4 regions of the Methylovorus sp. SPW-M1 genome follow, and region 1 is predicted to be linked to each of the others. Evidence: predicted binding sites of a transcription regulator. Region 1 holds the regulator's gene; each other region holds the start of a gene.

Region 1 (7,760 bases):
CTCAAGATGTTCCCCAAGCAGGAAGTGGCCGTGACAGACAAACCTGTGGTGATCACTCAGGCACCGGAAACGGTGATTCATGCCAACGGTATGGTATTCAACAAGAAAAACCAGACCGTCAACCTGCGTGGCCGCGTGCGGGCGCATTACCTTTCGCCCAGCGTGACAAAAAAAGCCGCTGGCAAAGCCCCGGCCAGCACGCCAGCGAAAGCCAGCAAGGCGGCACCACAGAAAAATGCCAAGCCCAGCGCCAGCCCCGCTAAAAAACAGGCAGCACAGGCGAAACGAAGTACCAGTACCAATAACCAAGCCCGGATTCGGAGAAAATATGACAACCCTGCCCCGTAGCTTTTTGCCGCTACTTTTGATGATGGCCTGCCTGCCTGCACACGCCGAAAAGGCGGACAAGGACAAGCCCATCAATCTGGAAGCAGATGCCGTCACCGTGAATGATGCCAAAAAGACCAGCATCTACACCGGCAATGTAATCCTCACCCAGGGAACGCTGATCATCCGTGGCGACAAACTGGTGGTACGCGAAGACAAAGAAGGCTTTCAGCACAGCACCACCTACGGCAATCCGCAGACGCCTTCCACCTTCAAGCAAAAAATGGAAGGTAAAAACGAATATATGGAAGGCAGCGGTCAACGTATCGAGTACGATGGACGTATGGACAAGGTACAGCTCTACACCAAGGCCTGGGTTAAAAAAGGCGACGACATCGTGCATGGTGACTACATCATGTATGACGCCAATGCCGAATATGCCGAGGTGATTGGCGGTGGCAGCCAGGCAGCAACGCCTGCCACGCCGACCGGGCGTGTACGTGCCGTTATTCAGCCCAAGAAAAAACCGGCTGGCACCGATGGCGCGACGGCCAATTAACCTGCCATGCTGACAATCCGTCAGTCTGGCGTGCAACACGATATACCTGAGTAAACATGAGCCAATTAATCGTAGAAGGTCTGCGCAAGAAATATAAATCCCGCACGGTGGTGCAGGATATTTCGCTGCAACTCAATAGCGGCGAAGTGGTGGGCTTGCTGGGCCCTAACGGCGCAGGCAAGACCACCAGCTTTTACATGATGGTAGGTCTGGTGGCCCTGGATGATGGGCGCATTCTGCTGGATGGCAAGGATCTGAGCCGTCTGCCCATACACCGTCGTGCGCGCCTGGGTTTGGCTTATCTGCCGCAGGAGCCCTCGATTTTCCGCAAGATGACGGTGGCCGAAAACATCATGGCGATTCTGGAGTTGCAGAAACTGGCGCCAGAACAAATGGAGAACCAGCTGGAATCGCTGCTGCAGGAACTGCATATCACGCATATCCGCAACAGCATGGCGGTCAGCCTGTCCGGCGGTGAACGCCGCCGCGTTGAAATCGCCCGCTGCCTGGCCACCAACCCCAGCTTCATTCTGCTGGATGAGCCATTTGCCGGCATCGACCCCATCGCCGTGCTGGACATTCAGAAGATCATCCGCTTTTTGACCGAACGCAATATTGGCGTGCTGATCACCGACCACAACGTGCGGGAAACATTAGGTATTTGCGACCGCGCCTATATCGTCAATGAAGGACGCGTCTTCGCGGCAGGCAAGCCCAGCGAAATTATTCACAACGATAGCGTAAGAGAAGTGTATCTTGGTAAGGACTTCCGCCTCTAAGCACACATTTGGCGGCCCCCACGTATGAAGCAAAGCTTACAACTCAAATTTTCGCAACACCTGGCGCTGACTCCGCAACTGCAGCAGTCCATCCGTTTGTTGCAGCTATCCACGCAGGAGCTCAATCAGGAGCTGGAAACCCTGCTGCAGGCGAATCCATTGCTGGAACGCGCCGACAAGATCGAAGAACCGCTGGAAATCCCCGACAACTTCATTGCGGCGCCAGTAGCCCCTGAGCCCAGCGTGGCCGCTACACCGGAGGAAGCTCCCCGCCAGGATGAATTTGGTGGCGATGACTATTTTGAATTCGGCAGCAGCAGCGGCAGTAACCGCTGGGAAGACAGCAGCTCCGGCAATGACGATGACAATGATTTCAGCTACCAGGAAGCGGTCAGCCTCAGCCTGCGCGATCATCTGCTAGGTCAGCTCAAGCTGTTGCCACTGTCCGAGCGCGACCAGACCTTGTCCATGCTGCTGGTCGATACCATTACCGACGACGGTTATCTGGAGCAGTCGCTGGAAGAGCTGGCCGAGATGCTGCCGCCGGAACTCGAAATCGACATGCTGGAGTTGCAGACGGCGCTCAAGCATATCCAGAATCTGGACCCACCCGGCATAGGTGCGCGCAACCTGGCCGAGTGCCTGTCCTTGCAATTGCGCGCCTTGCCACCAGATACGCCTTATGTGGATCTCGCCATCAAGGTTGCCGAAACGCACTTGCCCCTGCTGGCAGCCCGCGATTACGCAAAACTGAAAAAATTGCTGGCCTGCGACGATGACGTATTGCGCGAAGTGCAACAGCTGGTGCTGCAACTCAATCCCCGCCCAGGTGGTGAATTCAGCAAAATCACGTCTGATCATTACATTCAGCATGAAATCGTGGTCAAGAAAATCAAAGGTGTCTGGCTGGCCCATCTGAACGACGAAGTCGTGCCCAAGCTGCGCATCAACCAGCTGTATGCCGGCATCCTCAAGCGCAACCGCGAAAGCTCGAGCCAATACCTGATGAGCCAGATGCAGGAAGCCAAGTGGATGATCAAGAACATCCAGCAGCGTTTCTCCACCATCCTGCGCGTTTCTCAGGCGATTGTGGATCGCCAGCGCAATTTCTTTGAGCACGGCGAGGTCGCCATGCGCCCCCTGGTGCTGCGCGAGATTGCCGATGAGCTGGGCCTGCACGAATCCACGGTTTCACGCGTCACCACGCGCAAGTACATGCTCACCCCACGCGGAGTTTACGAGCTTAAATATTTCTTTGGCAGCCATGTGGCTACCGAATCCGGGGGCGCTTGTTCCGCCACTGCCATACGCGCCCTGATCAAACAAATGGTCAGCGAAGAGAACCCGAAAAAGCCGCTGTCGGATAACCAGATCACGGATATCCTGGGTAAACAGGGCATCGTGGTTGCTCGTCGCACCATTGCCAAATACCGCGAGTCTTTGCAGATACCCGCGGCCAACCAGCGCAGATCGCTTTGATCTGCGTTTTACCTGAAGGAGTAAATCATGAACCTGCATCTCACCGGACACCATCTCGACGTTACCCCAGCCCTGCGCGAATATGTGCAGAGCAAGCTTGAGCGCGTGAGTAACCACTTCGACCATGTGATTGACGTCAAAGTCACCATGAGCGTAGAGAAGCTGGCGCAGAAAGTGGAAGCCACCATTCATGTGCCGGGTCACGATATCCATGCCGAAAGCAGCGGTGAAAACATGTACGGCGCGATTGACGCGCTGGCTGACAAGCTGGATCGCCAGGTTCTGAAGCACAAGGAAAAAGTAAGCGACCATCACAAGGCCAACGGTGCCCTCAAGCACCAGGCGGCTGCGGAATAAAGGTCTAACCGGGGACAAGGCAAAGGCGTGTTGTCTTACATACCGCCAGTTGCCTTGTCCCTGCCGAACATAAGGTAATCATATGGCTACCATCAGTGTTGCACAGCTTTACCGGGATATGCGCCGCAATCTCAAGCTCACCTGGGTTTCCGGGCTGAATGGCGGCGAAAACCTGCTCACCAGTGAAACGGTGACCAAGCCCTCTCTGGCACTGATCGGGCACCTGAATTTTGTACACCCCAACCGCGTGCAGGTGTTGGGCTGTGCCGAGATGGATTACTTGCGCAGCCTGCCCAAGCCAGAGCTCAAGAAAGCCATCCACAATCTGTTTTCCACCGACCTGGCCGCCGTTGTTGTCGCCAATGGTGAAAAACCACCCGCCGAGCTGAATGCAGCCTCGGATGATTTTCAAACCCCCTTGTTCACTTCCCCCATGCGCAGCCCGGGACTGATGGATGTCTTGAGCCATTATCTGGCGCAAGCCGTCGCCGAATCAGAGAGCTCCCATGGTGTTTTCATTGAAGTACAAGGCTTTGGCATCCTGATCAAGGGCAACCCGGCCATTGGTAAAAGCGAGCTCGCGCTGGAACTGATTTCGCGCGGACATCGTCTGGTGGCGGATGATATTGTCGATTTCTACCGCATTGCGCCGGACCGGCTTGAAGGGCGCTGCCCCCCTATCCTGCAGGACTTCCTTGAAGTGCGTGGCCTCGGCATCCTCAACATCCGTGCCCTGTTTGGTGACAACGCCGTCAAGCCTACCAAACCGCTCGACCTCATCATTCAGCTTGAGATGGCCGATACCCTGGCGCCGCAACTGCTGGACAGGCTCAAGATCAAATCGCATCACGAAAAAATACTGGGCGTGAAAATCCCCAAAGTCATGATTCCCGTGGCCGCCGGCCGCAATATTGCGGTGCTGGTCGAAGTCGCCGTGCGCAACCACATGCTGTTACTGCGCGGCATTAACGGCACCAAGCAGTTCATGCAGCGCCAGCATCGCGAGATGAGCAAAGCCATGAAGCGCCAGCAGCAAGTGGAGAGCTAAGCGTGGCCACCAGCAACATGCGGCTCATCATCGTCACTGGCCTTTCCGGCTCGGGCAAAAGCATTGTGCTGCGCGCCCTGGAAGACGCCGGTTTTTATTGCATAGACAATCTGCCCGCCACCCTGCTGCCGCAGATATCCGAACATCTGGCACCTGCCACCCAGCAACGCGTGGCGATCAGCATAGACACCCGCAGCGCAGCGCTGGAAACCTTGCCGGAAAACATCCAGGCACTGCGCGACAAAGGCATCTCGGTGCAGGTGCTTTACCTGGAGTCCAACGCCGAAACCCTGGTCAAGCGCTTCAGCGAAACGCGGCGCCGTCACCCGCTCAGCGATGAAAAAACCACGCTGGCCGAAAGCATAGAATACGAACGGCAGCTACTGAACCGGCTAGTAAATCTGGATCATCGCATCGACACCAGCAACCTCAGCGCCAACACCCTGCGCAACTGGGTGCGCGATTTTGTCGTGCAGCAAAGCACCGGCATGACGCTGTTGTTTGTCTCCTTCGGCTTCAAGCATGGCATACCGCTGGATGCCGACTTTGTGTTTGACGTGCGCTGCCTGCCCAACCCCCATTACGACCCGGTATTGCGCCCGCTCACAGGCAAGGATGCCCCGGTACAGGACTTTTTGCGGCAACAGCCCATGGCGCTTGAGATGCTGCAGGATATACGCGGCTATGTAGAGCGCTGGCTGCCCTGCTTTGATGGCGATCATCGCAGCTACCTGACCGTCGCTATCGGCTGCACTGGCGGTCAGCATCGCTCGGTGTTTTTCGTCGAGCAGCTGAGCCAGTATTTCAAGGACAAACAACAAAAAGTGCTGATCAGGCACCGCGAGCTAGAGTAGACAGGCTTGTTTAAATTCACGATGCCGGGCCCCGGCAACAGGACGCTTTCATGATAGGTATACTGATTATTGCGCACGGCACATTGGGTGAGAGCCTGATACATTGCGCCAGCCATGTGATGGGCACACGCCCGCCACTGCTCAAGCAACTGGGCATAGGCACCCACGATGATCCGGCCGCCATGCTGCCACAGGCGCAGCAACTGGTGGATGAACTGGATGAAGGCAATGGCGTGCTCATCCTCTCGGACATTTACGGCGCAACCCCATGTAATATGGTGGGCAAATTGCTGAAGCCGGGACGGGTGGAAGGTGTCGCCGGGGTGAACCTGCCCATGCTGGTGCGCACACTGACGTACCGCAACGGGGATATTCAGCTATTGGTACAAAAAGCATTGAGCGGGGGTAGCGAAGGCGTTATCCATTTTACTGAGGAAGCATGCAAGCATCATGACTAAACAAGAAATAGAAATCATCAACAAGCTCGGCCTGCACGCACGCGCATCTACCAAGCTGACGCAAACCGCCAGCCAGTTTGGCAGTGAAATCTGGATCGAGCGCAACGGTAGAAGAGTCAATGCCAAGAGCATCATGGGTGTGATGATGCTGGCCGCCAGCAAAGGCAGCAAGATCGTGTTGGAAACCAATGGTGCCGATGAAGAGGCCGCCATGCAGGCGCTGGTGACCCTGATCTCGGGCAAGTTTGGCGAACCGGAATAAATTCATCGTGGCCGCCCCCAGCCCCGCTTCCAAAGTCAGTTTTTCCATCCACGGCGTTGGCGTGTCCAGCGGCATTGCCATCGGCCATGCCCATCTCGTCTCACATGCCTTGCTTGAAGTGGTGCATTTTCAGGTGCCCAAGGCCCTGATTGCCGACGAGATCACCCGTTTTGACAAAGCAGTAAAAACCGTTAAGCACGACCTGGAAACCGTGCGCCGCCTGCTGCCGGAAAAAGCACCGCCTGAGCTTAGCGCCTTTATCAGCACGCATCTGATGATCCTGCAGGATCACGCGCTGTCTGAAACGCCCAAGCAGATGATTAAGGCGGAAGGCTGCAATGCCGAATGGGCGCTGAAGCAGCAGATGGAAGACCTGGTTGCCCAGTTCGAGAAATTTGAAGACGAATACCTGCGCGAGCGCAAACAGGATGTGATTCAGGTCGTCGAGCGGATTATCAAGGTGCTGCTCGGGCACCCAAGTCAGGTGCCGCTACGCTCGCAGGAGAGCGCCATCATTCTGGTGGCGCATGATCTTTCCCCGGCCGATGCCATTCAGTTCAAGCAGCACCAGTTTGCTGCCTTCATCACCGATGTCGGCGGTGCTACGTCGCATACGGCGATTCTGGCGCGCAGCCTCAATATTCCCTCCATCGTTGCCTTGCAACGGGCACGCACGCTAGTACGCGATGGCGAGCTGATCATCGTCGATGGCAACCAGGGCGTGGTCATTGTCAATCCGGACAAGGACACCCTGGCCGAATACAAGCTGCGGCAGGAACAATGGGAAATCGAGCAGCAAAAGCTGAAACGCCTCAAGCTCACCAAGGCGGTGACGCTGGATGGCACCAGCATTGAACTGCATGCCAACATTGAAGTGCCGGAAGACGTCAGCCATGCCAGGGCAGCGGGAGCGACCGGCATCGGCCTCTACCGTACCGAGTTTCTGTTCATGAACCGGCGCGAGATGCCGGGCGAAGAAGAACAGTTTTCTGCCTATCGCAGTGTGGCCGAGGCCATGAAGGACCTGCCGGTCACCATCCGTACGCTGGACCTGGGCGCGGACAAGGAAATGAATCCGGATACCGCCCGCACATGCACCAACCCGGCGCTGGGACTGCGCGCCATTCGTTTGTGCCTGTCAGAACCGGCGATCTTCCTGACGCAGCTGCGCGCCATCCTGCGCGCCTCGCATTACGGCAAGATCAAGATTCTGATCCCCATGCTGTCCTCGATTACCGAGCTGCGGCAAACGCTCGCGCTGATTGAGCGCGCCAAGCAAAGTCTGGATGCGGAAAAAGCGCATTACGACAAAGACATCCAGGTCGGCGGCATGATTGAGATCCCGGCAGCGGCCTTGTGCGCCGAGGCCTTTGCCCGCGAGCTGGATTTCCTGTCCATCGGCACCAACGACTTGATCCAGTATTCGCTGGCGATTGACCGCACGGACGATACCGTTTCGCATCTCTATAACCCCTTGCATCCTGCCGTGCTGCAACTGGTGGAGATGACCATACGCGCGGGCAACAAGCTGGGCAAGCCGGTATCCGTCTGCGGCGAAATGGCGGGCGAAGCCAAGCTTGCCCGGTTGCTGCTGGGCTTTGGCTTGCGTCAATTCTCCATGCATCCATCGCAGATCC
Region 2 (7,760 bases), 500 kb from region 1:
CCATGCCATCCAGCGGCTTGACTACGATATCGCCATGCATCGCCAGAAACTCGCGAATAAGCCCACGCTGGCGTGTCACCAGAAATGGCGGGGCAAACTGCGGGAAGCGGGTGATGGAGAGTTTCTCGTTCCAGCCACGCACCGCTTGTGGCGCATTCAGAATGCGCGCCCCCTGCCGCTCGGCGATTTCCAGCAGGTAGGTGCTATAGAGAAATTCGTTATCAAAGGGCGGGTCTTTGCGCATCAGCACTGCGTCAAACTGCTCGGGTGCTGTTTCCTGCAACTCTCCCAGTACATAGCCATGCTCGCCAAAAGCAAAGTCGCGATATTGAATGGTGACTTTGTCATGTCGCAGCAGCACTTGCTGCTGTTCGCATACGGCCAGCGCATGGCCGCGACGCGCAGCCTCGCGCATGATGGCGAGGCTGGTATCTTTGTAAGTGACCAGCTTGTCCAGCGGATCCAGAATGAAGAGTAGCTGCATATTATTGGTCTGGGTCGTGTTCTTGCAGCTCAATTGCCGCTGCCAGCAAGGCTAGTCGCGCGACAACGCCATAGGCATAGAAACGATTGGGTGGCGCATCGGGCGCCCCTGCGCAGTCGGGCAGCGAGCAAGGTTTTTCAAAAGCCAGGGGTTCGAAGTGCATGCCAGGGGCATTGAGGTTTTCATCCACGCCACGTCCGGTATGCACACGATAGAAACCGCCCACCACAAAGTGATCCATCATGTAGACCACGGGCTCAGCCACCGCATCATGGATGCATTCAAACGTATATACGCCCTCTTGCAGTATCACTTCGGATACTTGCAGGCCTTCTTTGACCACGGCCATTTTATTGCGCTGCTTGCGGTTGAGGTCTTTGACATCATCCGGGCTTTTCACCGTCATGATGCCCATGCCGTAAGTGCCGGCGTCGGCTTTCACGATGACAAACGGTTCTTGCTCCACGCCATATTCCGCATATTTGATGCGAATTTTGGCGAGCAGCTGTTCCACTTTTTCAGCCAGCTCGGCTTCGCCTACGCGCGCATGAAAATCCAGGCCGCTACAGGTATCGAAATACGGGTTTACCAACCACTCATCAATGCCAAGCAGATTGGCGAAGTCTTGGGCAACGCGGTTGTAGGCACTGAAGTGCTGTGATTTGCGGCGGGTAGCCCAGCCAGCATGCAAGGGGGGAATCAGGTTCTGTTCCAGCCCTTGCAGAATCTCCGGCACACCACCGGATAAATCGTTATTGAGCAGAATGGCGCAACTGTCGAAATTATCGAGCACCAGACGATTGCCCTTGCGCTGCACAGGCTCGAGCAGAATGCTGCCCCCATCATGCGTTTCCAGGTAGGTCGGCTCGGTAATTTCGGGCGAGATACTGCCAATGCGTACCTCCAAACCAGCATGCCGCAGGATGTTGGTCAGCGCTGCTACATTGCGAAGGTAAAAGGTATTACGGGTATGGTTTTCGGGAATCACCAGCAGGCGCCGGGCATCCGGGCAGATCTTCTCAACTGCACTCATGGCGGCTTGCACGCAGAGGGAGAGAAATTCGGGATTCAGGTTATTGAATCCGCCGGGGAATAGATTGGTATCTACCGGAGCCAGTTTGAAACCGGCATTGCGCAAATCAACGGAAGCATAAAAAGGAACGCTATATTCGGCCCATTGGCTGCGAAACCAATGTTCGATTTGTGGCATGGCTGCCAGCATGCGTTGCTCAAGGGATAACAGGGGGCCGGTCAAGGCCGTTGTAAGATGAGGGACCATATTCAATCAAATTGTATGAGTCCGTAGGATTTTAGCTTAGTTGCATCCATCTGCCTAAAAAAAACGGGCGCAGATTGCGCCCGAAGAGGAGGAGATAATGCATGGAAACCGAGCAATAAAATGTTCGAAACACCGAGGTGTGGAGCAATTTATGCCTGATCATACATAAGCAAACGCTGTGCCAGCTCTTGAGGCGGCATTCTCTGCTATTTTCCTGGGGTAAACAGCCTGCCAAAGCTGAAAAATGTGCATTTGTGCACCATGAATGTGCAAAACCAGGCAATGGCTTGATGACTCTGTGTCAATCCATGGATGTTGCTGCGGCTTGGGTCGTCGCGTGCTGAATAATTTAATGTGCAATAAAAAAACGGGCGCATCACTGCGCCCGTTTTGACTAACTGCTACTTAAGCGTCAGGGCTTAGTAGTGGTAAGCACGTTCACCATGTTCAGTGGTGTCCAGACCTTCGCGCTCGGACTCTTCGCTTGCACGCAGGCCGATGACGATGTCAACAATCTTGAACAGGATGTAGCTGATAACGCCAGTCCATACCACAGTGATACCTACTGCGATGGCTTGGGTCGTTACTTGCTGACCCAGGGTTACACCTTCAGCATAACCAACACCGCCGAAGTCAGTAGACATCAGCACGCCGGTGCCGATCGCGCCCAGAATACCAGCCAGGCCGTGTACACCGAATACATCCAGAGAGTCATCATAACCCAGGGCATTCTTCAGCTTGGTAACGGCCCAGAGGCTGAGGAAGCTGGCCAGGAAGCCGAGGATGATGGAACCCATAGGGCCGATGAAGCCGCAAGCAGGGGTGATGGCAACCAGACCAGCAATCGCGCCAGAAGCAGCACCCAGCATGCTTGGTTTGCCCTTGAATAGCCATTCAGCAAATACCCAGCCAACAACAGCGGCACCAGTAGCCAGTTGTGTGTTGATCAGAACCAGACCAGCAACACCATCAACAGCCAGTTCGCTACCTACGTTGAAACCGAACCAACCCACCCACAGCAAAGAAGCACCGATCAGTGTCATTACCAGGTTGTGTGGAGGCATGGCTTCTTTGCCGTAACCAATACGCTTGCCGATAACCAGGGCACCTACCAGCGCTGCAATACCAGCGTTGATGTGCACAACAGTACCACCAGCAAAGTCCTTGGCGCCGTGACCGTTAAACAGTGGGCCAGCATCGCTCAGCAGACCGCCGCCCCAAACCATGTGGGCGATTGGGATGTAAACGAAAGTCACCCACAGTGCCAGGAACAGCAGCACGGCTGGGAACTTGGTACGCTCGGAGAAACCACCGATGATCAGGGCTGGCGTAATGGCAGCAAAGGTCAGCTGGAAGGTGATGAAGACATACTCAGGGATAACACCACTGAGGCTGTCAGGCGTCACACCTGCCAGGAAAGCTTTGCTCAGGCCGCCGACAATCGCGTTCCCTTCCGAGAAGGCCATACTGTAGCCATATACGGCCCACAGCACGGAGATCAGGGAGAAGGCAACGAATACCTGCATGCCCACGGACAGCATGTTCTTGGTGCGAACCAGGCCGCCGTAGAACAGAGCCAGGCCAGGTACCGCCATCATCACGACCAGCACAGTGGCAGTGATCATCCAGGCAGCGCTGCCGGTATCCAGTTTTGGTTCTGCAGCAGCAGCTGGTGCGGCTTCTGCAGGAGCAGCTGCCTCAGCGGCAGGCGCTGCTTCAGCTGGGGCAGCTGCAGGAGCTGCCTCGGTGGTGGTGGCTGCCGGAGCTTCATCTTCGGCAAAACCAATGGTGCTGGCGCCCAGTGTACCCAGGCCCAACATACCAACTAATGTAATCAGAGATAAAAATCGTTTCATGGCTGTCCCCTATTAGAGCGCGTCAGGACCGGTTTCACCGGTACGGATGCGATAAACCTGCTCAAGATCAAAAATGAAAATTTTGCCATCGCCGATTTTGCCGGTGGTGGCGGACTTCTCAATCACTTCAATCACCTGATCGAGCATGTCGTCTTTAATGGCGACTTCGAGTTTTACTTTTGGCAGAAAATCGACGACATATTCGGCACCACGATACAGCTCGGTGTGGCCCTTTTGACGTCCAAAACCCTTGACTTCAGTAACGGTGATCCCCTGTACGCCGATGGCGGAAAGAGCCTCCCGTACCTCGTCAAGCTTGAATGGCTTGATGATCGCGGATACGAATTTCATGCGTGTCTCCTGATGAGTGTTGAAAGTGATGAGGCGGGTTGCTCAGCCGCCTCATCCCAGTTTAACTAAACAATTTAACCTTGAGGGTTAAATGAATTTAGAAGGTTTTTTGAACGTAAACGGTAACTGCATCTTTACCGATGTTCTTGCCGTCAAGCTTCCAGGCATTGTCGGTGTCGGTGCCGGTGTAGTAAGCGCCAACGTTAACACCGTTGTCCCAGGCTTTAGCTACGCCCAGTTTCCAGTCGGTGTAGGTGAAGCGATCGTCGTTGTCTTCGCTAGTACCTTTGAGGGATTTTGCAGTGCCGTCAAAGTATTGGTAGCCAACGTGGGCAATCAGCGAGTAGCCAGTATCTGCAAATGGATATACAGCTGTCAGATCAACGTAGTTGGAACCACGGCCATCATCAACACCGAAAGCGCCGTCAGAAACAACGTAAGAATCTTTCAGAGTGAAGAACTTCCAAGTCAAAGCACCGTAAACTTCAGTGGTGTTAGGATCTTGTGCGCCGGTAACTTTCTTGCCTGGGTATACATACTGCAGCAAACCAACATCGTAGCCAATGCCAGTGTCACCGATGGTGCTGCGGTAGCCACCATAGATATCCCACTCAAGGCTGCTGTCTTGCTTGATCATGGAGTTGCCGCCAGCGTTGTTAGCATTGGTCCAGCTAACGTTGGAGCCCCAGGTGCCCAGGTAGAAACCGCTGGAGTGGGAGTAGTCAACGCCGCCTTGCAGAGCTGGCTCATTAGCGGTTTGTGTCAAACCACGGAAGATGTATTGGCTGTAAAGGCCAACGTTGTAGGTGAAAGTGTGTGGCGAAGCAGCTTCTTCAGCGGCAGCGTCGGCGGCCAAAACGGCAGCAGGTGCTGCGAAGGTGCCCAGAACGGCTACCAGTAAAAGCGATTTACGCATTGAATTTCCTTTCAGAGTAAAAAAACAACATAAAACGAGCAACAAACATAAAGCAACACTCGTGCCAAAAAGACAAAGCACGGAAAAACATTGAGTTACAATGCTAAAGTAATGAGCTGGGTGAAACAATGAGAGTATTTCCTTGTTTACAATAATTTGCGGCACCCCTATGGTGCGTTTACATATGTATGCGCGCACTGAATAACAGCCAATATGACGTAATGGATGGAGGTAAATGAAACATGAATTCGGCTTTTTTGAATGATTTGTCATTGAAAATAAAGGAAATTTCCAAATCATCCCCATTGGGTGATCTGGAGAAGAATTTAAATGCACTATTACAGGGCGCGTTCACCAAGTTGGAGCTGGTTTCTCGAGAGGAATTTGACGTACAGGCCGATTTGTTGCGGGTTGCAAGGCAACAGCTGGATGAGGCGCAGAGTAAATTGGAAAAAATGGAACAAAAACTGACAGAACTGGAAGTTTTGTTGCAAAAAACCAACAGTTAGATGTGAATCATGTCACTTGCGGTCATTAAAAGTCGTGCATTGTGTGGCATGGATGCACCACCAGTGGATGTGGAAGTGCACCTTGCCAATGGATTGCCCAGCTTTACGATAGTCGGTTTACCCGAAGCTGAGGTGAAGGAGAGCAAAGATAGAGTACGCGCTGCCTTGCAGACTGCGCAGTTCGAATTTCCTGCTCGCCGCATTACGGTCAACCTGGCGCCTGCCGATCTTCCCAAGGAAAGTGGGCGCTATGATTTGCCGATCGCGATCGGGATTCTGGCGGCGTCCGGCCAATTGCCGATAGAGGGTTTGGCGCAATATGAAATGGCTGGAGAGCTCGCCCTTACCGGGGAGCTGCGCCCCGTTAAGGGGGCCTTGGCCATGACCTATAAAGCCTGGCGCGATGGCCGGGCTTTTATTTTGCCCGAAGCCAGTGCAGCGGAGGCTGCGCTGGTGACGGATGCGCAGATACTGCCCGCCAGCAGCTTGCTTGCGGTATGCGCGCATTTGCTTGGTCAGTCGCCGTTGGCATTGCAGCAGCCGGAAGTGCCATCCACCACGCTAGCTTATGCTGACTTCGCCGACGTGAAAGGGCAGGCACATGCCAAGCGTGCTTTGGAAGTGGCGGCGGCAGGCGGGCACAGTATCTTGATGCAAGGACCGCCGGGCACCGGGAAGTCCATGCTGGCCGCCAGATTGCCAGGTATTTTGCCCGCGATGACCGAAGAAGAAGCATTAGAGTCTGCCGCCATTCAGTCGCTCAACGGCGCGTTTCGAGCAAGCGCTTGGCGGCAGCGGCCTTACCGCGCGCCACACCACACGGCATCGGCGGTGGCGCTGGTGGGCGGCGGCAGTGTGCCACGCCCGGGCGAAATATCCCTGGCGCACCACGGCATTCTGTTTCTGGATGAAGTGCCGGAGTTTGATCGCAAGGTGCTTGAGGTGCTGCGCGAGCCGCTGGAATCGGGGCGCATCACCATCTCCCGAGCTGCCCGGCAGGCAGATTTCCCCGCGCGCTTTCAGCTGGTAGCCGCGATGAATCCCTGCCCTTGCGGGTATCTGGGGCATTACAACAATAAATGCCGCTGCACGCCTGACCAGGTGTCGCGCTATCGCCATCGTCTTTCCGGCCCGCTGATGGATCGTATTGACATGCATATAGAAGTACCTGCCTTGCGCGACGATGAATTGCTGGCGCGTGAGAGCAGCGAAAGCAGTGATCTGGTGCGTCGCCGTGTCGAGGCTGCGCGTGCGCTGCAAGTGCAACGCCAGGGGAAAGCCAATGCACTATTGGAAAGTCATGAGATCGATATCTGGTGCGAGCTGGATGCCCAAGGCCAAGCCTTGGTAAAGCAGGCCATCAATCGGCTCAACCTGTCCGCCCGGGCGTATCATCGGATATTGAAGCTGGCCCGCACGATTGCCGATCTGGTGGGTGCCAGGGATATCGCAACTGCGCATGTGGCCGAGGCGATTCAGTACCGCAAGCACGAAATATAAAGGCTTACATCTCATGGAAAAATACCATTCCGCCTGGCTTGAAGAAATGCGATCCGCCTGCATTTACAGACAAATGTCAGTGCAGGAGCCCGTCGAGGCGCATCGCGAACTGTTCAAACAGCTGGCCGCCGAGGCGGAGTCTCAAGCCGGCATATGGCATAAACAAGGCATAGCCAAGGGTTTGGCTATGCCCCAGACCTATCAGCCCGATTTACGCACTCGTGTGGTGCTGCTGTTGCTGCGTAGCCTTGGAGGCCGGCGATTGAAGCCCTTGCTGGCTGCCATCAAGATACGCGGCCTATCCGTTTACCGTCAGCCGCGGCAGCAGAATGAACATCCGACGCCGCTTTCCATTAATGACGTCGAGCTTGGTCATCGTAATGCCGGTACCAGCGGCGGCCTGCGCGCTGCCGTGTTTGGGGTGAATGATGGTCTGGTTTCGATTGCATGCCTGGTGATGGGCGTCGCCGGAGCGGCGGCCAATGTGTCGACCATCCTCATGACCGGCGTGGCTGGCTTGCTGGCCGGGGCATTTTCCATGGCGGCGGGCGAGTATATTTCCATGCGCTCGCAGCGCGAAATGTTTGAGTATCAGATCGGGCTGGAACGCGATGAGCTGGCGCAATACCCCGAACAAGAGGCGCGTGAGCTGCAGCTGATTTATCAGGCCCGAGGCTTGAATGAAACCGAAGCGCGGGCCTTGGCCGAGCGCATGGTGGCCGACCCGGAAAAAGGCCTGGATGCCCTGGCGCGGGAGGAGCTGGGTTTGAATCCCGATGAGCTGGGCTCGCCGTGGACGGCGGCCCTGTCCTCCTTCCTGGCGTTTACTTTTGGCGGGGTGGTACCACTGTTGCCTTATCTGCTG
Region 3 (7,760 bases), 1.0 Mb from region 1:
CCTGTGGCTGCCTTGAACAGGCGATGAAAATGCGAAACGCTAAGCCCTGCCATCTCTGCCAGATGTTGCAGGCTTGGGATTTGCTCTGCTTGCTCAATCTGGCGGCAGGCCTGGGCAATGCTTTCAATATGAGCGGCTTGCGCATCCGCCTTTGCCAGGTGTGGCTTGCAGCGCTTGCATGCGCGAAACCCCGCCTGCTCGGCTTCTGCCGCCGAGCTGAAATATTCCACATGTTCCGGTTTGGGCGTGCGTGCGCCACACGTGGGACGACAATAGATGCCTGTAGTCCGCACCCCATACAAAAAGTGTCCCTCAGCCGCCGGGTCGCGCTGCTGGATCTGTTGCCAACGGGGATCAATCAAGGGCATGGAGTAGGGCGTGCTTGTTAATGAACTGCACATGATTTTACGCTCAATGAATCGGGGGAGTACCAATCTAGCGCGTTGGCTTCCTGCCCGCACTCCGCTTCTTATCATTGAATTTTCTGATGAGTGGGCGCGGGGCTGCACGGCGCGTAGCGGCAAATGGGCAAGCCCAAGTTTGCTGACTCAGCCTCGCAATATCAGACTCGCATATTAATAAACCGGTTGACCATTTCCATATTTCGACTATTATCGAAATATGGAAAACACATCAGCAGTAAAAGCACTCGCCGCATTGGCTCAGGAATCGCGCCTGGGGATATTTCGTCTGCTGGTTCAGGCCGGGCCCGAGGGGCTGGCGGCTGGCAAGATCAGCGAGCTGGCTTCTATCCCGCCTTCATCGTTGTCGTTCCACCTCAAGGAGCTGGCGCATGCCGAGCTGGTGAGCGCGAAGACGGAAGGGCGCTTTGTGATTTACTCGGCCAACTTTACCCGCATGAATGATCTCTTGGCATTCCTCACTGAAAACTGTTGCGGCGGAACCGCCTGCATCTCTCTCGATTGCGCAAGCAAAGGAGCTTAACCATGAAACGCATGCATATCCATATCGCGGTGGACGACCTTGACGCCAATATCCAGTTTTACTCGGCGCTGTTCAATGCGGCCCCCGCGGTGCTCAAGCCCGATTACGCCAAGTGGATGCTGGATGATCCCCGCATCAACTTTGCCATCTCCATGCGCAACGCGCCCGCTGGCCTGAATCACCTGGGCATACAAGTCGAGAATGAAAACGAACTGGCGGAGATGCACACGCGCCTGCAGGCGATAGAGCAGCAAACAGCAGCGCAGGTAAAGCCTGAGCTGGGCGCGGCCTGTTGTTATGCCAAGTCAGACAAGTACTGGGTGACGGATCCCCAGGGCGTGCCATGGGAAACCTATCACACGCTGGAGGCTATCCCCGTATTTGGCGCGTCGTCGGCGGAACCCGCCACGCAGGGCGAATGCTGTGTGCCGATCACTATGATAGGCAAAGCAACAAAACCGGCAGACGCCAAACCCGGCTGCTGCTAATTATCTGGATGGCACGAACATGAGCGAGAACATGGTGAAGGTACTGATTTTATGCACGGGAAACTCCGCCCGTAGCATCATGGCGGAAGCCTTGTTCAATGTGCTTGGGCAGGGGCGTTTCAAGGCTTACAGCGCAGGCAGCCATCCCAATGGCAAGGTGAATCCGTATGCCATCGAGCAAGTCGCGGCGATAGGCTATGACACCAGCGCCTTGCGCAGCAAGAGCTGGGATGAGTTTGCCCAGGCGGATGCGCCGCAAATGGACTTCATCATTACCGTATGTGACAACGCCGCAGGCGAGCTTTGCCCGGTATGGCCCGGTAAGCCCATCGCCGCCCATTGGGGATTCGAAGACCCGGCCGCCGTGCAGGGCTCGGATTCTGAAAAGCGCGCCGCGTTTAAGCGCATTTTTCAGCAGATAGAAGGCTGCGTTGCTCAACTGGTGGAGTTGCCCCTGAGCCAGCTGGGCCCCGATGCCATTCGGCAGCACATGCAGGCGATAGGGCAAAAACAACAGGAGCAGACCTCGTGAACATATTCGAGCGCTATCTCTCGCTATGGGTAGGTTTGTGCATTGTGGTCGGCGTCATGCTGGGGCAATGGCTGCCCGCGTGGTTTGAAGTTGCTGCTGGCCTGGAGTGGGCGGGAATCAACCTGCTGGTGGGCCTGCTGATCTGGGTCATGATCATTCCCATGCTCATGAAAGTGGATTTTCGCTCCTTGAGCGAAGTGAAATCGCACTGGAAGGGCATCTCCGTCACGCTCTTCATCAACTGGGCGGTCAAGCCTTTTTCCATGGCGTTACTGGCCTGGCTGTTTATCCATCAGGTGTTTGCCTCGTATTTACCGGCAGAGCAGCTTGATAGTTATGTCGCCGGACTGATTTTGCTGGCCGCCGCACCCTGTACTGCCATGGTGTTTGTCTGGAGCCGACTGGTGAATGGCAAACCGCTGTTTACGCTCTCGCAGGTGGCGCTCAATGACAGCATCATGGTGATTGCCTTTGCGCCTATCGTGGCACTGTTGCTGGGGCTATCGTCCATCCATGTGCCATGGACCACCCTGATGGTGTCGGTGCTGTTTTACATCGTGATCCCCGTGATTATTGCCCAGGGCTGGCGCAAACATCTGCTGCAACAAGGCACGCCCCGCCTCAATGCCGTGCTGGAGAGAACCGGGCCATGGTCCATGCTGGCATTGCTGCTCATGCTGGTGCTGCTGTTTGCCTTTCAGGGGCAGGCCATCATGGAGCAGCCCTTGGTGATCCTGTTGCTCGCGGTGCCGATTCTGGTGCAGGTCTTCTTCAACTTTGGCTTGGCTTACTGGATGAATCGTCAGGTGGGCGAGTCGCATGCGATTGCCGGCCCTTCTTCCCTCATTGGCGCCAGCAATTTTTTCGAGTTGGCCGTGGCCACTGCCATTAGCCTGTTCGGCTTTCATTCCGGTGCGGCGCTGGCTACTGTGGTTGGTGTGCTGATCGAGGTGCCCGTCATGCTGCTTATCGTGCAACTGGTGAATCGCAGTCAGCATTGGTATGAGGCAAAGCGTTGATGCTCCATTTTCAAGCGCGATATCGCGGCCGGAAGCAATATCCTTAAGCCAAAATCCTCTTAATGCACACAAAACGTGCAATGCACTTATAAATGCACTTAAATAGTGCAAAATCTAAAATGCCCCAAAACTGAAATCCTGAAGAAACAATAACTTGCTGTATTGGCTTGAATTTTGCTCTTTTGAGCCAAACAAAAATTTCACAGGAGAGTAAGTAATGGAGACAGTGCAGTCAGCAAATGATGTAGTTTTTATGTTGCTCGGGGCGATTATGGTGCTTGCCATGCATGCCGGGTTTGCCTTTCTGGAGGTAGGCACGGTGCGCAGCAAAAACCAGGTGAATGCGCTGGTCAAGATCATGGTGGATTTTTCAGTATCCACCATTGCCTATTTTTTCATTGGCTATGGCATTGCTTATGGCGTGGATTTCATGCACGGCGCCGATGTGCTGTCCGCCAAGAATGGCTATGAGCTGGTCAAGTTCTTCTTCCTGCTGACCTTTGCCGCTGCCATTCCCGCCATTATCTCTGGCGGCATTGCCGAGCGTGCCAAATTCAATCCGCAAATCGCCGCCACCTTTGCCCTGGTCGGGCTGGTATATCCCTTCTTTGAAGGCATCGCCTGGAACGGCCATTACGGTATTCAGGCCTGGCTTACCCAGCAATTCGGCTTTGCCTTCCATGACTTTGCCGGATCAGTCGTTGTCCATGCCATGGGCGGCTGGATCGCCCTCGGCGCCGTCATCATGCTAGGCGCCCGCCATGGCCGCTACAGCAAAGATGGCCGTCTGCATGCATTTCCACCATCCAATATCCCATTCCTGGCATTGGGTGCATGGATACTCACCGTCGGCTGGTTTGGCTTCAACGTCATGTCCGCCCAAACCCTTAATGCCGTCAGCGGCCTGGTCGCGCTGAACTCCCTCATGGCACTGGTCGGTGGCACCATCGGCGCCGTCATACTCGGCCGCAACGACCCCGGCTTTGTACACAACGGCCCGCTCGCTGGCCTGGTCGCTGTTTGCGCAGGCTCCGACGTCATGCACCCGCTGGGCGCCCTGGTCACTGGTGGCGTTGCTGGCGTGTTGTTCGTCTGGGCCTTCACCTTGGTGCAAAACCGCTGGAAAATCGACGACGTCCTCGGCGTATGGCCGCTGCATGGCCTGTGTGGCGCCTGGGGTGGTATCGCCGCTGGCATCTTCGGCTCGCATGCTTTGGGAGGCATGGGCGGCGTCAACATCGTTTCGCAGTTAATCGGCACGGCACTGGGTGTTGCAATCGCGTTGGCGGGGGGATTGGTGGTCTACGGCGTGCTGAAGGCGGTGGTTGGCATCCGTTTGACGCAGGAGGAGGAGTACATGGGCGCTGATCTGAGCATTCATAAAATCCCTGCGACTTCGCAGCTTAGTGCGTTGGGAGATGATTGAACCCGGATTAAAAAATTTAACTGAATCAATTTTAATACGCCCGATTAGTCGGGCGTTTTTATTCGGTTTGATGGTCTTTACAACTATTTACCCCAGTTAACATACTTTGATTCAAACCCCTTTAACCTTTTGCTCCACGCGGCGTCTTACTTTGCGTAACACTTAATACTGAGTGAGTTAAAGGAGCGAGACATGAAAATCAATAAACACATTATTTTGCCAGGCCTGTTGCTGGTGGGTTCACTTGCGGCATTTGGTACGGCGCTGAGTTATGCCGGTGACGATGAGGCTTGTGCTGGCCCGCATGGCAAACATGCGCATGCCGGTGGTCCTGGTGCTGAAGATGCCGGGTTTCATCGCGGTTTGCGCGGGCTGGATCTGACGGCGGACCAGAAGGCGCAGGTGAAGCAGATTATGGATAAGCAGAAGCCGGTGCGTGAGCAGAAGATGCAGGCCTTGCATGATGGCATGAAGAATCTGCAAACGCTGGCGAAGGCTGAGCCTTACGACCCTGCCAAGGTGCAGGCGGCAGCGGCCGAGCAGGCGAAGATTCAGGCGGACCTGATTGTCTTGCGCACGGATGCGGCGCATCAGGTGTATGCCTTGCTGACGCCGGAGCAGAAGCAGAAGTGGAATGACCGGCCGGAGCGTGGACCTAAAAAGCCGGATGATCGTGGCTAATAGAAGGTCCGGTTTTTATCGCTCGCATTACTCCGGCGATCTATCTTTCAGTCTGGAGTAATACCCGTCACGATGGGTGTATGGCCTGAGAGCCCTTGCCACAAGCATGCGGGCTCCTTGGGTGCGAGATAAAGCAGGGCGCAGTGAAATGGCTGCGTCCTGTTTTTATGTCTATGTGCATGACGTTGAATAATGCCAATGTTATGCTTGTGCTCTGCCCGGGTTCTTCCGTGCTTGAATGCCAGTCTTGGCTGAATTTCCGTCCCATGTTTGAATGCAGAGCCTGCCCAGCATGCCTTTCGTATGGAATTTGATGATTGAATTGATCCTGTACGTATTTCCCGGCGCTCAAAAAAACGGGAAAGCGGAGAATAAATGAAAACAATACCTTACCAGCAGATAGCATCCGTTGCGGTGCTTGCTCTTATTTCTGTATTGACGGTTGCCTGCCAATCTGGCGACAAATCCCCCAAAGACAAACCCGCGCCTGAAGTTGGTGTGATGACCATCAAGCTGCAGTCGCAGCCACTCGAAACCGAGCTGCCGGGCCGCACGGCGGCGCACATGGTGGCGGAGATACGGCCGCAGGTCGGCGGTATTATCCTGAAGCGTGCCTTTACCGAGGGTGCCAATGTGAAGGCTGGCGAGTTGCTGTACCAGATTGACCCGGCGCCTTATCAGGCTGCGTATGCCAGCGCGCAGGCCGCACTGCAGAAGACGGAAGCCAGTCTGGTGTCGACGCGGCTGAAAGCAGAGCGCTATGCCCAGCTGGTGAAGATTAACGCGGTCAGCAGCCAGGATAATGATGATATTCAGGCGACCCTGCGTCAGGGTGAGGCGGATCTGGCATCGGCCAAGGCGGCGCTGGAAACTGCCCGCATCAATCTGGCCTACACGCGCATCGTATCGCCGATTGCTGGCAGGGTAGAGACCTCAACGGTCACCCCGGGTGCATTGGTAACGGCGAACCAGACCACAGCGCTGACTACCGTGCAGCAGCTGGACCCGATTTATGTGGATATCACCCAGCCCAGCAGTGCCTTGCTGCAGCTGAAGCGCCAGCTCGCCAGTGGCGCCCTGAAAAAATCCGGTGAAAATGCCACGCGCATGCAGGTGGTGCTGGAGGATGGCAGCCGCTATGCGCACGATGGCGTGCTGAGCGTGACGGGTGTAACCGTCAACCAAAGCTCCGGTGCTGTGACCTTGCGCGCCGTGGTGCCCAATCCCGAAGGCTTGCTGCTGCCGGGCATGTATGTGCGCGGTATTTTGCAGGAAGCGGTGAATACCAATGCCATCCTGATTCCACAGCTGGCGATGAGCCGCAATAACCGCGGTGAAGGCACGGCTCTGGTGGTGGATGCTGAAAACAAGGCGGAGCTGCGCACGCTGACGGTAGAGCGGGCGATAGGCAATCAGTGGTTGATCAGCAAGGGCTTGAGCGCTGGCGAAAAGCTGATTGTCGAGGGCCTGCAGAAGGTTAAGGTTGGTGACACGGTAAAAAGCGTGGAAGTAGCTGCACCTGGCGCGGCTAACACTACACCGTCGCCTGCCGGTGCTGCTGCTCCGGCCGCCGGGAAGTAGAGGCAAGCATGGCCCGTTTTTTCATTAACCGCCCTATCTTTGCCTGGGTTATTGCCATTGTCATCATGCTGGCGGGTCTCGCCGCCATTGAGACCTTGCCCCTGGAGCAATACCCGGATATCGCGCCGCCGCGCGTTTCCATCAATGCCACCTACACCGGCGCCTCCGCCAAAACCATTGAAGACTCGGTCACCCAGATTATTGAGCAGTACATGAAGGGGATCGATAACCTGACCTACATGGCTTCGACCAGCAGTTCGAGCAGCGCCAGCGTGTCACTGACGTTTGATGCGGGTACCGACCCCGATGTGGCGCAGATGCAGGTGCAGAACAAGCTGCAACAGGCCTTGCCGCGCTTGCCGCAGATTGTGCAGAGCCTGGGGGTGACGGTGAACAAGACCGGCACCGATTTCCTGATGGTGATGTCGATCTACTCTGATGACCCCAAGGTCACTACCACCGATATTGGTGACTACATCAGCAGCAGCCTGCTGGATCAGATCAGCCGTGTGGATGGGGTGGGTGACGTGCAGACCATGGGCAGCGGATACTCCATGCGCATCTGGCTGAACCCGGAAAAACTGCAGAAATATGCCTTGATCCCATCGGACATTACCTCCGCCGTTGAGGCACAGAATACCGAAGTTTCATCCGGCCAGCTGGGGGCCTTGCCTGCCGTTGGCCAGCAGCAGCTCAATGCCACCATTACCGCGCGCAGCAAAATGCAAACGGTCGCGCAGTTCCGCAATATTGTGGTGAAATCGGCGGCGGATGGCTCCGTGGTGCATCTGGGCGATGTGGCGCGGGTCGAGCTGGGCAGTGAGAATTACGCGATTGCCGGGCGGTATAACGGCAAACCGGCCGCAGGTATGGGCGTCAAGCTGGCATCGGGCGCCAATGCGCTCAAGACTTCCGAGGCCGTGCTAGCCAAAGTCAAAGAGCTGGAGCCTTATTTCCCCGCCAGTTTGAAACTCAAAACCGCGGTGACCTACGACACCACCCCGTTTGTGCGCATCTCCATCAAGGAAGTCGTCAAATCGCTGTTCGAAGCGGTTCTGCTGGTGGTGCTCATTATGTACATCTTCCTG
Region 4 (7,760 bases), 1.1 Mb from region 1:
CGCCACTCTCAACATAGCGGGCCTTGGGGTCTATGCCTTCGCGAATGATGATGCGGTCACCGACATGGCCGCCGCTGACGACCTTGCGGCGCTCCACATGCTGCTGGTCACTTAGCGTGAACACATATTCATAGCCATCGCGGTTGAGCACGGCGCTGCTGGGCAGGCTGAGCCCGCGCTGCTCACCGACGGCAAAGCTGCCGCGCGCAAACATGCCGCTCTTGAGCGGGCCATCCACACCTTGCGGAATATCCACATACACCAGGGTGTTGCGGGTGTCCTGGTTCATGGTGGGGGCAATCACACGTACCTTGCCTGTTACCTGGGCCTGGCTGCCAGTCGGCGTCAGGGTCACGGCCTGGCCAGGCTTGACGCTGGCAAGCTCGGTGGCGCCGACTTCGCCGCGCCATTCCAGCCGGTCCTGCATCACCAGGCGGAACAGCTCCTCCCCGGCGTTGACCACGCTGCCCACGGTCGCCGTGCGGCTGCTTATGGTGCCAAACTCGGGCGCCACGATACGGGTGCGGCGCAAGCGCAGGCGCTGGCTTTCCAGCGCGGCCACGGCAGACTCAAACTTGGCCTTGGCGGTTTGCTCTGTGGTGAGGTATTGCACGACCTGCTGCTCGCTCAGGGCGCCTTTGGCCAGGCCTTTTACCCGGTTGGCATCCAGCTCGGCCTGGCGCAGATTGGCTTCTGCTTCGAGTGCGTCTGCTTCTTTCTGGGCGAGGTCAGCCTTGACCGTTTCATCGTCAAACTCGGCCAGCAGCTGGCCTTTTTTGACTTTGTTGCCAACATTGACGTACACCGCTTTCAGCCGCAAGCCGCTGACTTCGTTGCCGATAATGGCTTCTTGCCAGGCCAGGATGTTGCCATTGGCGGTGATGCTGGTGGCGGCTGCCGTTTCCTGCGGGCTGACCAGCCGTACGGTGAGCGCGGGTTTGGTTTCACCGGCCTCCGAGCCGGATTTGCCAGGCTGGCAGGCCGTCAGCAAGGCAGTGGTCAGCAACAGGGCCAGGGAAAGGTAAGGAGCGCGGTTTTTCATGGTTGTTTCTCGGTGGAATCGGGAGTGTTGGCGGCAAGTGGCGTATCAGCACCTTGCCAGCCACCACCCACGGCAATGTAGAGTTCAATCAGGGTAGTAATGCGGTTCTGGTTCAGCTGGGTGAGCGCATAGTCGGCTTCCAGCGCATTGCGCCGCGTGGTTTCGAGGTCGATGGCATTATCAAACCCCGCTTCATAACGCTGGCTGATGGCCTGCAAGGCTTGCGCGTAATTGTCGGCGGCCTGCTGCAGGCTGGGCTGGCGTGCGTTATAGCTTTGCAGTGTCAGCAGTTTCTGCTCGACTTCCTTGATGGCGGTGCGCGCCTTGCTGCGGTAATTGCTGTCCGCAGCACGCAGGCTTTCCCAGGCCGCGGAGACATTGGCCTTGCGCTGCCCCATGTCAAACAGCGGGATATCAATGGTGGGGCCGAAAGACCAGGTCAGGGCATTATTGGTGACACCGGAATTGAGGTAGCGCACCGGCGTGATATTGCCGCTGAGGGTGATCTTGGGGTATCTGTCGGCTTCCTTGACGCCCACCTGGGCGCTAGCGGCGGCCAGATCGCGTTCGGCGGCCAGCAGGTCGGGGCGCTGCTCCAGCAGCACAGCCGGTACCGAGGGCACATCAAAGCTGCCGGGTTGCAGCACCGTAAAGTCGCGCGGCGCCAGGCGTTCGCGCAGCTGTGGCTCGGCCATGCCGGTCAGCGCCACCATGGCCTTGATCTGCAATTCGCATTGCATCTGCTGGTCATTGAGGTCGCTGGCGGCCTGGGCCTGCGTGGCTTGCGCCAGCGCATTGTCCGAGTCGGACTTGAAGCCGTGTGCGGTGGCCGAGGCCGTCAACTCTGCGCTGCGGGTCTTGGATTCCAGATAACGCTCGTACAGCCGCACCTTCTGCTGGCAGAAGCGGTAGTCGTTATAAGCCTTGGCACTCTCCGCGGCGACGGACAGCCGCGCATCCTGCAGCAGATTGCGTTTGGCATCGTAATCGGCCAGTGAGGATTCGCGTTCGCGGCGCAGGCCACCAAACAGGTCGATCTCCCACGAGGTATCAAAGCTGATCTGCTGCTGCGTGAGCAGGGTGGGATCGCCGCCGAAGGAGAAAGCCTTGCGGCTGATCGATGGCGTGGCACTCAGGCCATCAAAACCCATGGCACGCGCCGCCACCAGATTGGCACGGGCAGACGCGATATTCTTGTAGGCATCGGCCACACTGGCGCTATTGCGCTCGGCAGCAGTGATGATCTCCAGCAGCACATCGTCATTGAATTGCCGCCACCAGTCCGCGGTCTGGGCGGCTGGCACGGGAGTCTGTACCTGCCAGCTATCGGGTGTCACCGTCTTGGGTTTCTGGTAATCGGGCCCCACCATGGGCCAGCCCTGGCAGCCTGCCAGCAAGCTCGCCATGAGCGCCGACAGGAGAATCTTGCGTGATGTCGTGCTCATGATGCTTGCTCCCCGGCGCCCGCGCGGCGGGCCTTTTCGTCCAGCACCATGGCCAGCGCATAGCGGCCATAGCGTTCCGCCATGCGGTCCAGCGCGGCATGGTTTTCCACCAGCTGTGGCGACATATGGCGAATGACCTTCTGCCCGATATACATATGTACGGCCATGCCAAAACAGGCCATCACCAGGCTGCGAATCTCATCATCCGGCTCATTTACGCCCAGGTGCTGGCAGAGCAGCTTCGCCATGGCGAGATGATGTGGTTTCACTTCGCATTCTATTTCCTGCTCCCACACGCCGGTCGGCTCCAGCATCTCGCGGTGGCGGAGTTTCACCACATCGTGCACCACATCGCCCATTTTCAGGGGCTGGAAGAACTCCACAAAGAACTGCTGCAAAGCGCTAGCCAAGGACAGGCCGGGGGCAGAAAAGGCAAATTCGCAGGGACGCGCAATCAGATCCGGCATGGAAAACACCGTGCGATACAAGCCCGCTTTATCCGTGAAGTAATAGCTGATGGCAGATACATTGACCTGCGCGGCCTGCGCAATCTGCCGCACGCTGGTTTTGGCATAGCCTTTTTCGGCGAACAGCTTGAGGGCGCAGAGCAGGATTTTCTGCCGCGCTTCCGCACCGTCGGTGCGGCTGGCTGTTTGAGGGGTGGGGGGTGACATGAGGCATCAACCAGACAATAGACGAGCTGGGATCATACATCAAACAAACGTTTGATCAATAAACTTTACAAAGATTTAAGTGCGGCCTTATGCAAGGCAGGTTTCCCCGCGTCAGCAAAAAAAACGCCTGGCCGGAATATCCCGCCAGGCGTCTGATCAGCCAGGGTTGCAGAACTGATGACGATGTTAAATCCAGGGGTGCCGCGGCGGATTCACTTTGTTCAGCACATAGTTGCCGACGGCATAGTATTTCCAGCGCACCGGATCATGCAGGGTGTGCGTACGCGCATTGCGCCAGTGGCGATCCAGGTTGTATTCACCCAGCGTGGACCGCGTACCCGCCAGTTCAAACAGCTTGCTGCCGGCGAGCAGGGCGGTTTCGGTGCTCAGCACCTTGGCTTCAGCCACGGCGATGGAGGCGGCGGCCACGGTGTCTTCGTTGGGGTTCTTCTGGGCAGCGTCAATGAATTCGCCTGCGCGCTTCAGCAGCGCATCGGTGGCATGCACGCGTATCTGGATATCGCCGATATCCTTGAGCGTGAGCGGGTCTTCGTAGCCATGCTCGAGGTCGGTATCTATCCATGGGCGGGTGTGGTTGCGCACAAAGTGCAAGGTATCGCGCAGGGCCGCGCGGGCAATGCCGGTATCCACCCCGGCCTGGATGATCTGCGCAATCGGGCCCATGGGGGTGGGGCGATCAAACGCCAGATGGTGCGGCAAGACGTATTCGCTGGGCACGAAGATATTTTCCAGCACCGTGGTGCCGCTGGCGGTGGTGCGCTGGCCAAAGCTGGACCAGTCGTCAATGATGGTCAGGCCCTTGCTGCCTTTCTGCACGAAGGCGACCACGGTGTTGTCATTTTCATCCTTGGCAACGACGGGAACCCAGTCCGCCAGCAGCGCACCGGACGAGTAAAACTTCTTGCCCGAAAGCAGGTAGCCGCCTTCGGTCGGGGTCAGGCGGGTTTTGACATCATTCACCGTGCGGGTGCCGATCTCGGAGAAGGCATTGCCGAAGCGCACGCCTTGCAATACCAGATCAAAGAAAAACTTCTTTTGCCATTCCGTGCCATCCAGACGCAGGCCTTCCACCATATAAAGATGGTTTTGCGGGATCTGGCCGATGCTGGGGTCGGCTTCCGCCACGATGGCAATCACCTCTGCCAGCGTGTTGTTGGAGACAAACGCGCCGCCGTATTCCTTGGGCACGGTAATGCCCCACAAGCCGCTTTGCGAAAAGTAATCCAGCTCTGCGCGTGGCAGGCGGCGCTCGGCGTCACGCACGGCGGCCTCTTTGGCAATGTGCGCGGCGACCTGGTGGGCGACGGCAATCGCTTCCTCGTCGGATTTAATGATATGGGCAAGGGGGCGAGACGCTATCGCGGCCTCTGTTTCCTTGTGCAATACCGATGCTGTTGTCATACAAACTCCTGATCATGAATAAACATAAGATAAAAATGTGGCTGTGAGGCCATCTGCATCAGGAATTGCACAGAGCGTGCCAGCAATTATGTCTATGATTTATAATGAATATTTTTGCAGGCGATGCTGTGAAGCGCGGCTGTAGCAGCAGGCTGCTGTCCGGGTGCTGCCAGATCAGCAGATTTCCCCGCATCCAGGGCGTTAAACCGCCAAATCTCTCCCGAAAACGCCAGAAAGTCCCCAGCCTTTGATCAGATTTCAGCAAAAACCTGCTGATTGAGCAGCAGCCGGTCAGCATGCAGGCGGCATATGCAACAGGTCAGGCAGCGCCGTATTTTTATTAAGTATATGAATTTAATAAAAAAATTAAGGTGGCACGGTTGCTGCTATTAGCTAGGGGAGTGTGGCTCTTTGTTGGAGCCGCGAACCTGACAATAGGAGTCACCATGAGCAAGAAACTGAAAGTCACGGCTGTTGCAGGCAGTACCAGCCGTCCCTCCCGTACCCTGACACTGGTCGAGGAGATCGCCGAGCGGCTGGGCAAGCACCTACCGATTGAACTCAAGCTGATTGAGTTGGGCGAACTGGGCCCCGACCTTGGTGCTTCGCTCAACTATGACAGCATCAAGCCCGCTGTGCGCAAGGCCATTGACGATATCGAGAGCGCCGACGTGCTGATCTTTGCCACCCCGGTCTACCGTGGTTCATACACCGGCCTGCTCAAGCATTTGTTTGACCTGGTGCATTACGAATCCCTGATTGATGTGCCCGTGCTGCTGGCCGCTACAGGCGGCAGCCTGCGTCACTCGCTGGTGATCGAGCACCAATTGCGCCCCATGTTCAGCTTCTTCCAGTCGCTGACCTTGCCAGTGGGCGTGTATGCCATCGAGAGCGAATTCACCAACTACAAGATCAGCAACGAAGCGCTGGACAAGCGCATCGACCTGGCCATTGAGCGCGCACTGCCTTTTTTGAAGCACCGCGAGCTGGCCACGCCTGAAGCGGCCGAAGCCACCGCCAAGCTGGTTGCCAGCGCTTCCTGATTTATTCGCATATCACGACCTTATTTACGAAAGGAATTCATTGTGAGCACACCTTCGCAACAAGCCCCCATCAAGTTCGCTTACTGGGTACCCAATGTCAGTGGCGGCCTGGTCGTCAGCAATATCGAGCAGCGCACCAGCTGGGATTTTGAATACAACAAGAAGCTGGCACAGATTGCCGAAAAAGCGGGGTTTGACTATGCCCTGAGCCAGATCCGCTTTACCGCCGGTTATGGTGCGGAATATCAGCATGAGTCCGTGTCGTTTTCGCATGCCTTGCTGGCCGCGACCGAGAAGCTGAATGTGATTGCCGCCATCCTGCCGGGACCGTGGGACCCTGCCGTGGTCGCCAAGCAGATTGCGACTATTGACCACCTCACCGGTGGTGGCCGTATTGCCGTGAACATTGTCTCTGGATGGTTCAAGGGCGAGTTTGTGGCGATTGGTCAGCCATGGCTGGAGCATGACGAGCGCTATCGCCGCTCGCAGGAATTCATCGAGGCGCTGAAAGGCATCTGGTCCAGGGATGATTTCAGCTATCACGGTGATTTCTACCGTTTCCACAATTACTCGCTGAAACCCAAGCCACTGAAGCAACCTGAAGTGTTCCAGGGTGGCAGCTCGCGTGCGGCACGCGACATGGCCGCCAAGGTATCCGACTGGTACTTCACCAACGGCAATACGGTGGAAGGCATCAAGGCGCAGGTTGACGATATCCGCGCCAAGGCTGCGGCCAATAACCACAGCGTCAAGATCGGCGTGAATGCCTTTGTGATTGCACGCGATACCGAAGAAGAAGCCAGGGCCGTGCTGGCCGAGATTATTGCCAAGGCCAACCCCGAGGCGGTCAATGCCTTTGGTGATGCTGCAAAGCAGGCAGGCAAATCCAGCCCTGAAGGCGAAGGCAACTGGGCCAAATCGACATTTGAAGACTTGGTGCAATACAACGATGGTTTCAAGACCAACCTGATCGGCACCCCACAGCAAATTGCCGAGCGCATTGTGGCACTGAAGGCCGTGGGCGTGGATCTGGTGTTGTCCGGTTTCCTGCACTTCCAGGAAGAGGTTGCCTACTTCGGTGAGAAGGTCTTGCCGCTGGTGCGTGAGCTCGAAGCTGGCAAGGTCGCCCTGGCCGCGTGAGCAGAAAAAGGCAGGCCTATTCCATGAGCAACGATACGCTACCCAGCCTGCTGCGGGCGCAGTCCGAGCAGCGCGGTGCCGATGTCGCCATCCGCCACAAGCAGCTGGGCATCTGGCATGCCTTGCGCTGGCAGGATGCGCAGCGCGAAGTGCTGCAGCTCGCTGCCGTCTTGCGTGAGCGCGGTTTCAACAAGGGCGATGCGCTGTTTCTGCTCAGCCATCCACGGCCGCAGGCCTTGCTGTTGCAGCTGGCGGCGCAATGGCTGGGCGGCTTTGCCGCGCCAGTGGACTTGCTGGTGGAGCGTGCGGTGACCGTACAGCTGCTGCAAAAGCTGCGTCCGGCCTTTGTGTTTGCCGAGGGCGAAGATGAAGTGGCGCTGCTGGCGGAGGCTGAGCTTGCTCCGCGGCTGGTGATTTACGCTGACCGTCGTGGGCTGGCGGGCGATGCGCAGGCGTCGCGTCTGGATTATGCCGATGCACTCAAGCTCGCGGCAGCGTCCTTGCACGAGGCACCGCTGGTTGCCCCGGTGGATCATGCCTTTGCCTTTCACCGGCTGGATGCGGGAGGTCTGGTGCACTTGCAGACCATCAGCCATCACGAGCTGCTGAATGAAGGCCGTCGCCTGCTGCGGCAGGAGAATCTGAGCGCAGCGGATGAGGCGCTGGCCGCGCGAGCATTTGCTGCCAGCGGTCACGCGCGCTATTTGCTGGCCCCCTGGTTGCTGGCCGGGTTCAGGTTGAATTTCCCGGAAAACCTGGCAACGCGCGATAACGACCGCCGCGAGCTGGGCCCCACGCTGGTGGCTGGCACGCGCGAAACCTATCAGCGGCTGGAATCACTGGTGCAGCAGCGCTTGCCGCAACCCGGTACCTGGCGGCGACGCCTGGTGGATTGGGCCCTGCGCACCTCAAGTGCCGCGCGCAATCCGCCGCCCATCTCGCTGAAGCCTGCAGCGAAGTCGAACCGACGCTTCAGTCTGTCGCTGACGCTGGC

Evidence for each region. The regulator sigma-54, encoded in region 1, starts transcription at its own class of promoters, with help from an activator protein. The targets are predictions, from matches to a motif close to TGGCACNNTTCCTGCT.
Region 2: a site for sigma-54 is predicted at 4,938-4,953, ahead of ACWWD9_RS01625 (TorF family putative porin). Genes of this name have one in related genera too.
Region 3: a site for sigma-54 is predicted at 3,148-3,163, ahead of ACWWD9_RS08335 (ammonium transporter). Genes of this name have one in related genera too.
Region 4: a site for sigma-54 is predicted at 4,650-4,665, ahead of ACWWD9_RS04440 (SfnB family sulfur acquisition oxidoreductase). Genes of this name have one in related genera too.

The regions. Positions count from the first base shown of each region.
Region 1 covers NZ_CM132626.1:2,804,960-2,812,719, forward strand. The annotation lists gene lptC (LPS export ABC transporter periplasmic protein LptC) at 1-348, shown strand, start outside; gene lptA (lipopolysaccharide transport periplasmic protein LptA) at 329-886, shown strand; gene lptB (LPS export ABC transporter ATP-binding protein) at 943-1,665, shown strand; gene ACWWD9_RS13355 (RNA polymerase factor sigma-54) at 1,690-3,144, shown strand; gene hpf (ribosome hibernation-promoting factor, HPF/YfiA family) at 3,172-3,501, shown strand; gene hprK (HPr(Ser) kinase/phosphatase) at 3,584-4,549, shown strand; gene rapZ (RNase adapter RapZ) at 4,567-5,403, shown strand; gene ACWWD9_RS13375 (PTS sugar transporter subunit IIA) at 5,454-5,861, shown strand; gene ACWWD9_RS13380 (HPr family phosphocarrier protein) at 5,854-6,123, shown strand; gene ptsP (phosphoenolpyruvate--protein phosphotransferase) at 6,131-7,760, shown strand, end outside.
Region 2 covers NZ_CM132626.1:352,272-360,031, forward strand. The annotation lists gene gshB (glutathione synthase) at 1-484, opposite strand, end outside; gene gshA (glutamate--cysteine ligase) at 486-1,763, opposite strand; gene ACWWD9_RS01615 (ammonium transporter) at 2,183-3,619, opposite strand; gene glnK (P-II family nitrogen regulator) at 3,632-3,970, opposite strand; gene ACWWD9_RS01625 (TorF family putative porin) at 4,068-4,886, opposite strand; gene ACWWD9_RS01630 (accessory factor UbiK family protein) at 5,129-5,395, shown strand; gene ACWWD9_RS01635 (YifB family Mg chelatase-like AAA ATPase) at 5,405-6,895, shown strand; gene ACWWD9_RS01640 (VIT1/CCC1 transporter family protein) at 6,909-7,760, shown strand, end outside.
Region 3 covers NZ_CM132626.1:1,776,654-1,784,413, reverse strand. The annotation lists gene ada (bifunctional DNA-binding transcriptional regulator/O6-methylguanine-DNA methyltransferase Ada) at 1-401, opposite strand, end outside; gene ACWWD9_RS08355 (ArsR/SmtB family transcription factor) at 622-945, shown strand; gene ACWWD9_RS08350 (ArsI/CadI family heavy metal resistance metalloenzyme) at 948-1,433, shown strand; gene ACWWD9_RS08345 (arsenate reductase ArsC) at 1,453-1,965, shown strand; gene arsB (ACR3 family arsenite efflux transporter) at 1,962-2,984, shown strand; gene ACWWD9_RS08335 (ammonium transporter) at 3,202-4,410, shown strand; gene ACWWD9_RS08330 (Spy/CpxP family protein refolding chaperone) at 4,603-5,091, shown strand; gene ACWWD9_RS08325 (efflux RND transporter periplasmic adaptor subunit) at 5,467-6,672, shown strand; gene ACWWD9_RS08320 (efflux RND transporter permease subunit) at 6,681-7,760, shown strand, end outside.
Region 4 covers NZ_CM132626.1:944,129-951,888, forward strand. The annotation lists gene ACWWD9_RS04425 (efflux RND transporter periplasmic adaptor subunit) at 1-1,042, opposite strand, end outside; gene ACWWD9_RS04430 (efflux transporter outer membrane subunit) at 1,039-2,487, opposite strand; gene ACWWD9_RS04435 (CerR family C-terminal domain-containing protein) at 2,484-3,161, opposite strand; gene ACWWD9_RS04440 (SfnB family sulfur acquisition oxidoreductase) at 3,348-4,583, opposite strand; gene msuE (FMN reductase) at 5,030-5,626, shown strand; gene sfnG (dimethylsulfone monooxygenase SfnG) at 5,669-6,766, shown strand; gene ACWWD9_RS04455 (AMP-binding protein) at 6,790-7,760, shown strand, end outside.